Methylacidimicrobium sp. AP8: one gene and its partner. The protein of the gene in region 1 interacts with the protein of each later gene in a pairwise test. Links are inferred from orthologs where the notes say so. Each region holds a gene or a part of one and is shown in the gene's direction. Other genes may lie near its edges.

Region 1 (4,340 bases):
CGATTATTTCCCGATTGCTCACCCGAACGGGCCTGGAGCTGGCGGGCGCCTCGATGTTCGCCCCGAGCCATGAGCTGGTCCGCGAGTACGCCAAGATGATCGTGACAGAAAACGATCCCCAGGACCGGCAGATCCAACAGCTGATTCGAGACTACATCCTGGAAAATTACGCTCCCGATCCGGTGACCAAGCTCCGGAGACGAGTCATGGTCTTGCTCTTCGCGGGGGAAGACGCAGTCGCCCGCACGCGCGAAGCGGTGGGCAACATCAGCCGGATGAGCAGAGGCGGGGAAACGGTCCGCGACACCTTCGCCGATCTGGTCTTCGCCCGGGATGGCTCGGTCCGCTACTTCGAGCCGGCCGTCCTGGCCGCTCCGACGGTAGAGGAAGCGGCGGCCAAGCTCCGGCTTTGGAGCCGATACGCCGCAACCGATGCGGGGCTCGTCTCCGCGGCGCTCCCCACCGTCAACGATCCCGGGCACCAGCGAACGCTGGTGATCCTCAAGCCCGACACAATCCGGTTTCCGGGGGGGAGACCGGGCAACGTGATCGATCTTTTCTCGAAAACGGGCCTCGCGATCACAGCCATCAAGGTTCACCGGATGAGCGTCGCCGAAGCGGAGGAGTTCTACGGCCCCGTCCGGGCGGTCCTGCGCGAGAAGCTGGTCGGGCCGACCGGGGAAAAAGCCAAAGAGTTGCTTGAATCCGCCCTCGGCATCACCGTCGATGCCGAATTGAAGGAGCAGCTCGGGCGGCTGCTCGGACCGAAAGCGGCCGATTACCAGTTCGATCTGATCATCCAGTTCATGACCGGCCATAACCCCAAGGACTGCTCGGAGGCGGAACGCCGACTTCCCGGAAAAGAGAAATGCCTCATCCTGGTCTACGAGGGGATCGACGCCGTAAGGCGGATCCGCGAGGTCCTCGGGCCTACCGATCCGGCCAAGGCGCCGCCGGGATCGATCCGCCGCGAATTCGGCCAGAATATCATGGTCAATGCGGCGCACGCTTCCGATTCGGAGGAGAGCGCCGAACGGGAAATGCAGATCCTACGCCCCGGAGAAAGCAACTTTTCCTCTCTGGTCGCCGAATACTACGGCGCCTGACAGCACCGCCATCCGTCAATCAACCGAAAGGGTCCCATGGAACCATCCTCTCGCGCCGCCCGCATCACCCCATCTCTTACCCTTTCCTTGGGAAGCAAGGCGAAGGCTCTCCGGGCCAAAGGCGTGGACGTCATCAACCTCGCATCGGGGGAGCCGGACTTCGACACCCCGGAGTTCATCAAGGCGGCGGCTATGGGATCTCTGGATGCCGGATTCACCAAGTACACTCCTTCCTCGGGCATTCCGGAGCTGCGGCAGGCGATCGTGGACAAGCTCAAGGCGGACAATAACCTTTCCTACGAGCCTGGACAGATCACGGTCAGCTGCGGCGCCAAACATGCCTGTCTCAATGTCCTCCTGGCAACCTTGGATCCCGGAGACGAGGTCATCATCCCGGCGCCCTACTGGTTGAGCTATCCGGAGATGGTCAAGATCGCCGACGGGGAGCCCGTGATCGTTCCCACCCGGCTGGAGAACGGCTTCAAGATCACGCCGGAAGAGTTTGCGGACGCGATGACGCCGAAGACCCGGATCATCATCCTCAACAGCCCGGGGAATCCCACCGGGTCGGTCTACACGCGCGAGGAGCTCGAAGCCCTGGCCCGCGTCGCCGCCGAAGAGGACATCCTGATCCTCTCCGACGAAGTCTATGAGAAGATCCTCTTCGACGGCCTCAAGCACTGGAGCGTGGCTTCCCTCGATGCCGCGTTCTACCCGCTCACCTTCACGGTCAACGGCTTCAGCAAGGCCTATGCGATGACCGGATGGCGGCTCGGTTATGTCGCCTCGCCGCCCTGGGCCGCGGCGGCCGTCGAAGCGATCCAGAGCCATTCGACATCGAACGTAACCTCATTCGCCCAGAAGGGCGCGCTCGCCGCCTATCGCGGCCCGCAGGAGTGCGTGCAGGCCATGACCGACGAGTACAGGAGGCGGCGGGATTACCTGGTGGCGCAGCTCGGCTCCCTCCCCAAGATCCACTTCCTCCGCCCCCAGGGCACGTTCTATCTGCTGCTCGAGATCGGCGAGACGGGGCTCTCCTCTTCCCATTTCGCCGACCGCCTCCTCGAGGAAGAGAAGGTCATGACAGTCCCCGGGATCGCGTTCGGAGACGACCGCACGGTGCGCCTCTCCTATGCTACCGACATGGAAAGCCTGCAACGAGGGGTCGAACGGCTGGCCGCCTTCCTGAAGCGCCTCTAACCCCATTTCGAGCGCGCGACTTCGCCCTTTCCCGGTGTCGGACCGCTGCGGGAACGCAGCGGATGAGGAGGCCCGGCAAGCGGTTTCCGATGAAGAAAAACTTCGGGGATCACTCGGCGAACGAACGCACGTTTCTGGCCTGGGTGCGCACGAGCATCGGGCTGATGGCATTCGGCTTCCTGCTCGAGAAGTTCACCCTCTTCCTCAACTATCTGCGCCTCGCGCTCAACCAGCCGCCGACCCAAGAGCCGGCTACCCGGGTGATCGGACTCGCTTTCCTGACCCTCGGCGCCGTCATGATCGGGATGGCGGCCCTCCGATACCGGCTCAACGCCCGGCAGATCGACAGCCCGGAATTGGAAAGAAACAGCTTCGTTCTCTTCGACACGATCCTCGGCGCTTGCCTGGCCGGCGCCGGCATCCTCCTCGGCCTCTACTTGGCCCTCGGGATCGCCCTCTAGCGGCCATTTCTCACAAATTTCGTAGCCGAGGCGCCGCAAATGGGCTTGGGTGCAAGGCGGGCGCAGGTTTTCCACCGGAGCTGTATGAAGACATACTGCGAGGATGGAAAACCAAGCGGGAGCGAAGCAGACGAGCCCGTTTTGCAAGCCGTAGGAGAAAGCTTGTGAGAAATGGCCGCTAGCGCCGCCGCCTTATTCTTCCCGGCGCGTCAGAAGCAGTCCGCCGTATCGATCCACGTGCGCCTTCCAAGAAGGAGGGACGACCGTGGTCCCGCTATATTCCAGGATGACCGCCGGTCCTTCGATCCGGTTTCCGGGACGGAGCCGCTCCCTCCGGTAAAAGCGTGTCGGAACGACACGCCCCCCGAACCAGACAGGGGCCTCGTACAACAGGCTATCCTTGCCGGGCTCGGGACCCGTTTCCTCCTCCGGGACAAGGACGGGCTTCCGGGGCATGCCCCGAGCCTGCACCCGCAGCGCGACGATCTCCGTCTTTCTGCCCCAATCGGCATAACCGAACCGGAGCTCATGCAACCGGTGAAACTGCCCGGCATATTCCTCGGAATACGGGACCATCAGCTCATGCCCTTGGCCCGCGTAGCGCATGTCGACGAAAAAGGAGAGAGCGCGTTCACGCCGGCCAAACCCCTCGGCATCCAACTCTTCCTCCGCCCGGCCCGCCAGCCGGCCGAAGATCCTCCGCAGATCCTCTTCGTCGGCCCGCTCCTGGGGACAGAGCAGGGTCTCGACATACTCCTTCACAAAATCCGAGAAGAGGCCGCCAAGCGCGGAGAAAAGTCCCGGATTCCGCGGGACGAGGGCCTGCGGGATTTCCAAAGCTTCCGCCAGATCGCAGGCGTGCAAGCCGCCGGCCCCCCCATAGGCCAGAAGGCTGAAATCGCGCGGATCCCGCCCGCTCTCCGTAGCAACGAGCTGGATAGCGCGAGCCATCCGGACATTGATCACATCGAGGATCCCTTGAGCCAGCCGCTCCACCGGGTGATCCTCTTCGGACGACGCACTCCAGCGCGGCGCCATCCGATCCCGCCAGAACCGAGCGAAGAATTCCCTGGCCCGGTCGGCATCCAGGGGCATCTCTCCGCCCAGCAGGCCGGCGGATCCCAACCGTCCGAGGCAAAGGTGCGCATCGGTCACGGTGATCTCTTCCCCTCGGCCATAGCAGACCGGACCGGGATCCGCACCCGCGCTTTCGGGACCTACCCGGAGGGCCCCGCCAGCGTCGACGCGGGCGATCGAGCCTCCCCCCGCCGCGACCGTCTGAATGGGAAGCAGCGGACTCCCGATCGGGTATCCGCCGACGCTGCCGCCGCGCTCGGGGAGCGGATCCTCCCCGGCGAGGCAGACATCGGTCGAAGTGCCGCCCATGTCGAAAGCGATGATATGCGGGAAACCGACCAGGCGTCCCCAAGCGGCGGCTGCGACCGCCCCGGCCGCCGGCCCCGAAAGCAGCGTCTCGATGGGCCGCTCCCCTGCACCCCGCGCTGAAAGCGCACCGCCGTTCGAGCGCATCACCCAGAGGGAAGTCGACCTAGGCGTACCGTCCGCTCCTCTC
Region 2 (4,525 bases), 780 kb from region 1 along the record:
GAGCAGGCCCATTTGAAGGATGTTGCCGCCTTCCTGCGGCTGGCCGTCAATCCTCGCGACTCCGTTGCGTTTTCCCGAGTGGTCCGGATGTTTCCGGGCATCGGGGAGAAGACCGCCGGACGCCTTTGGGAAGAGTTTGCCCGCAAGGGCGATCTCGCCTCGGTCGTCCCGCCCAAGTCCTGCGGCACGGCATGGCAGGAGTGGGTCAAGCTCCACCGGGAGATCTCCTCGCCCGAGCTGCGATGCCGGCCCGGGGCGCAGATCGAGAAGGTGATCGAAACCTTCTACCGCACTTACCTCGAATCGCAGCATGCGGATGCCGCGCACCGGCTGGAAGACCTCTCTCAGCTCGTCTCCTTCGCCGCCGGATTCCCGGATACCGAAAGCCTGCTGACCCAGCTCACCCTCCTGACGAACACCGACCGCGCCGCCTCCCGGGAAGGGGTCCAGCTTTCCACCATTCACCAGGCCAAAGGCCTCGAGTGGCAGGCGGTCTTCGTGATCATGCTAGCCGACGGTCTCTTCCCTTCGGGCCGCTCGGCCGAATCCCTCATGGGGGAAGAAGAGGAACGCCGGCTTTTCTACGTGGCGACGACCCGTGCCCGGGACCGCCTCTTCCTCGTCTATCCGCGATACCGGGCGTCCCAATACGGCGAAAACTCGCTCCGCCCTTCCCGCTTTCTTGCGGAAATTCCCCGCGAGCTCTACACCGATCTCCGTCCCGGCTAGCCCGCCCATCGTTCGGCGAAAAAGCGCTTCGGCGATCGCCGTCCGATCGAGTACGTTGAAAAGGACGAGCCATGGCCTCTTCCGATTTTGTTCATCTCCACGTCCATTCCGACTACAGCCTGCTCGACGCCACCTGCCGGATCCCTGGGCTGGCGCTGGCCGCCCGCGAGGCGGGCATGCCGGCGGTCGCCTTGACGGACCATGGCAACCTATTCGGCGCCATCGAATTCTACAAGGCCTGCCGGTCGGCCGGGATCACGCCGATCCTCGGATACGAAGCCTATCTGGCTCGGGAGAGCCGCTTTTCCCGGAAGGGCGGCCGATCCGAAACGAGCCACTTGACCATCCTGGTCCGGAACGAGGAGGGATACCGCAACCTGCTCCGCCTGGCGACCTTCGCCTACTTGGAAGGCTTCTACTACAAGCCGCGCATCGACAAGGAGCTTCTGCGCGAGCACGGCAAAGGGCTGATCGGATTGAGCGGCTGCCTGAAGGGCGAGGTGGCGCAGCACCTGCTCGAGGGGGACCGCGACGGCGCCCGGCGCACGATCGAGACTCTCGCCGCCTGCTTCGAGCCCGGCTGTTTCTACCTCGAAATCCAAAACCACGGGCTTCCCGGGGAGGATATCGTCCGGGCAGGGCTCGCACAGCTCTCCCGCGAGACGGGCCATCCTCTCGTCGCCACCAACGACGTCCACTACCTCCGTAAGGAGGACGCCGCCGCCCACGACGCCCTCCTCTGCATCGGGACCGGCGCCCGCCTGACCGACAGCGATCGCAAGCGGTACGGCGCCGCCGAGTTCTACTTCAAGTCGGCCGAGGAGATGGCCTCGCTCTTCCCCGACCACCCCGAAGCCTTGGCCAACACGGTCCGGATCGCCGAAAGCTGCCGTCTGGAGATCGCCCTCGGAGGCAACCGGTACCCCTCCTTCACCCCGCCCGCCGGCCGGAGCGAGGCCGAGTTCCTGCGGGAGCTCTGCGAGAAGGGCCTGGCGGCTCGCTACGGGAACCCGAGCGAGGAGCTGCGGCGGCGGCTCGACTACGAGCTGGGAGTGATCGAGAAGACCGGATTCGTCAGCTACTTTCTCATCGTTTGGGACTTCATCGATTACGCCAAGAGGCGGGGGATCCCCGTCGGACCGGGCCGCGGAAGCGCCGCCGGCAGCCTCGTCGCCTACGCGCTCGGGATCACCGACATCGACCCGATTCGCTATGGGCTTGTCTTCGAGCGGTTTCTCAATCCGGAACGGATCTCTCCGCCCGATATCGACATCGACTTCTGCTACAACCGGCGCCCGGAGGTGATCGAATACGTGCGGAAGAAGTACGGCACAGGGTCGGTAGCCCAGATCATCACCTTCGGCACGCTCGGCGCGAAGATGGCCGTGCGCGACGTCGCCCGCGTTCTCGGCCTCTCCTACGGGCAGGCCGACCGCTTGGCCAAGATGATTCCGGCCGATCCCGCGATGACCTTGGAGCGGGCGTTGCGGGAGAGCGCCGACCTTCGCTTCGAGAACGAGCATGACGCGGACGCCCGGGAGGTATTGCGGCTGGCGGGATGCCTGGAGGGCTTGACGCGCCAGCCGGGCGTGCATGCCGCCGGGGTGGTCATCGCCCCCGGCGACCTGGTCGAGTTCGTCCCGCTCGCCCGGGGGGAGCAGGGCGAAACGGTCACCCAGTGGTCGATGGAGCCGCTGGCCGAGATCGGCCTTCTGAAGATGGACTTTCTCGGCCTCAAGACGCTCACGGTGATCGCCGATGCGCTCGCAGCGATCCGCGAGCACACCGGTCTCTCTCTGGAGCCCGGCTCGATCCCGCTCGACGACGCTCCCACCTACGAACTGCTTTCCGCCGGGAAGACCGTGGGGATCTTCCAGCTCGAATCTCCGGGAATGCTCGATCTCTGCCGCCGGCTCAAGCCGCGCAACATCGAGGACGTGATCGCGCTGGTGGCCCTGTACCGCCCGGGGCCGATGGAGAACATTCCGGCCTACGCCGACCGGAAGCTCGGCAAGATCCCCATCGAGTATGCGCACCCCCTCCTCGAGCCGATCCTCAAGGATACCTACGGGGTGATGATCTACCAGGAGCAGGTCATGCAGGCGGCCAGCGTGCTTGCCGGGTACTCCTTAGGAGAAGCCGATCTCCTGCGGCGGGCCATGGGGAAGAAGAAACCCGAAGAGATGCGCCTGCACCGGGATCTCTTCGTCCGCGGCTGCCGGGAGAAGAACGGCATTCCCGAGGAGCAGGCCGGAAGGATCTTCGACACGCTTGAAAAGTTCGCGGGCTACGGCTTCAACAAGGCCCATAGCGCCTGCTACGGGCTCCTCGCCTACCAAACCGCTTACCTGAAAGCCCATTATCCGGTCTATTTTCTTAGCGCCCTGCTGTCCAACGAAATGGGAGACACCGACAAGATCGCCTCCCTGGTCGCCGAAGCGGGTCGGCTGGGTATCCCCATCTTCGGCCCGGACGTCAACCGCAGCGAAGCCCGCTTCACGGTCGAAGGCGGCGGCATCCGATGGGGCCTGGCGGCGATCAAGAACGTCGGCGTCGGAGTGGCGGAGAGCCTCGTTGCGGCTCGGAAGCAGAAGAGCTTTTCGTCCTTGGCCGATCTCTGCCTGCGCGTGACGGGCAGGACACTGAATCACAAGGTCCTGGAAAGCCTGATCCAGGCGGGAGCCTGCGACGGCTTCGGCCGCTCGCGTGCCCAGCTCTGCTCCGAAATCGATCTGGCCCTCGCCTCGGCGGCGGCGGCCGCCCGGGAGCGGGCCGAAGGGCAGGGCTCGCTCTTCGACCTCGTGTCCGTTCCGGCGCCCCCGAAAAAGGAGGCGGATCTTCCCGAGTTTCCTGCCTCCCAGAAGCTCCGCTTCGAGAAAGAACTTCTGGGCGTCTATCTTTCCGGCCATCCGGTCGAGGAATACCAGAGCCAGCTCCGGCCGTTCCGCGCGACCGAAATCAGCGCGCTCCCAGCCCTGGCCGACGCCACCCCCGTTCGGCTGGCCGGGATTCTGACGCGGGTCGAGGTGCGGGTCTCGAGCCGCGACAAGCGTCCCTTCGCCCGTCTCCAGATCGAAGATGCGACCGGTTCGGTCGAAGCGATCGTCTTTCCCGACCTCTACACCTCCCTTTCCAAAGGGTGGGAACCGGGCGAGATCGCGATCCTGGCCGGCACGGTCTCCCGGCGGGACAACGGGGTCAGCGTGCGGGCCACCGAGCTTCTCTCGCTGCCGGAGGCCCGGGAGCGTCTGGTGGAGGCCGTTCTTCTCCACATTTCCTTGGACCGGTGGTCGGCGGAGCGGTGGCAAGGGCTCGCCGCCATCCTCCGAAGCCGGCCGGGAAAGGTCGCCGTGCGCCTCCGCTGCCGGCGAGCCGACGGAGCCTTCGTCGAGATCGAGCCGTCCCGAAAGTTCTTCGTCGAGGTGACCGCGCCGCTCCTCTCCGCCCTCGAGCAGGCGCTGGGCCCGGAAGCGGTCGAGCTTCTCGTCTCCGGCCGGATTCCGACGCGCGTCGGGTCCCGCCGAAGAAACAGAGAAGAGCAGCCGCGCACCTCTTCTCGCTCCCTCTCTCCCTCTTCTCTCCCTTCTCCCGCATGAATCCCATCCGCTCTCTCACCGTCTCGGCCGCCAGCCGCTCCTATCCGGTCCGGATCGGCAACGGCCTTTTGGAGACGATCGGGCAGCGGCTCTCCTCCGACTACGACTTTAGCGCGCGCGTCGCGCTCGTCGCCGACGCCCGTCTCTCCTTCTATGCGGAAGCGGTTCTGGCTTCGCTCTCGGAGGCGGGCTTCGATCCG

Evidence for each region. Proteins that work in one complex are often made in the same cells at the same time.
Region 2: the proteins of MTHMO_RS07935 (region 1) and dnaE interact in binary tests that used the Escherichia coli proteins (3 or more experiments, as listed by UniProt). The link is inferred for Methylacidimicrobium sp. AP8 from one-to-one orthologs.

The regions. Positions count from the first base shown.
Region 1 is NZ_LR797830.1:1,704,221-1,708,560, forward strand. What follows is about bases 282-3,224. They hold MTHMO_RS07935 (pyridoxal phosphate-dependent aminotransferase), read left to right. Parts: upstream 282-1,142; coding sequence 1,143-2,306; downstream 2,307-3,224. Other genes in these bases: MTHMO_RS07930 (nucleoside-diphosphate kinase), read left to right, coding at 282-1,106; MTHMO_RS07940 (YidH family protein), read left to right, coding at 2,396-2,767; MTHMO_RS07945 (hydantoinase/oxoprolinase family protein), read right to left, coding at 2,960-3,224. Also shown: more of MTHMO_RS07930, read left to right, coding at 1-281; more of MTHMO_RS07945, read right to left, coding at 3,225-4,340. UniProt on the Escherichia coli protein: Shows aminotransferase activity with methionine and histidine as substrates, and to a lesser extent also with phenylalanine.
Region 2 is NZ_LR797830.1:923,009-927,533, reverse strand. Bases 457-4,525 are described here. They hold dnaE (DNA polymerase III subunit alpha), read left to right. Parts: upstream 457-800; coding sequence 801-4,325; downstream 4,326-4,525. Other genes in these bases: aroB (3-dehydroquinate synthase), read left to right, coding at 4,322-4,525; MTHMO_RS04170 (ATP-dependent helicase), read left to right, coding at 457-729. Also shown: more of MTHMO_RS04170, read left to right, coding at 1-456. UniProt on the Escherichia coli protein: DNA polymerase III is a complex, multichain enzyme responsible for most of the replicative synthesis in bacteria. This DNA polymerase also exhibits 3' to 5' exonuclease activity. The alpha chain is the DNA polymerase catalytic subunit.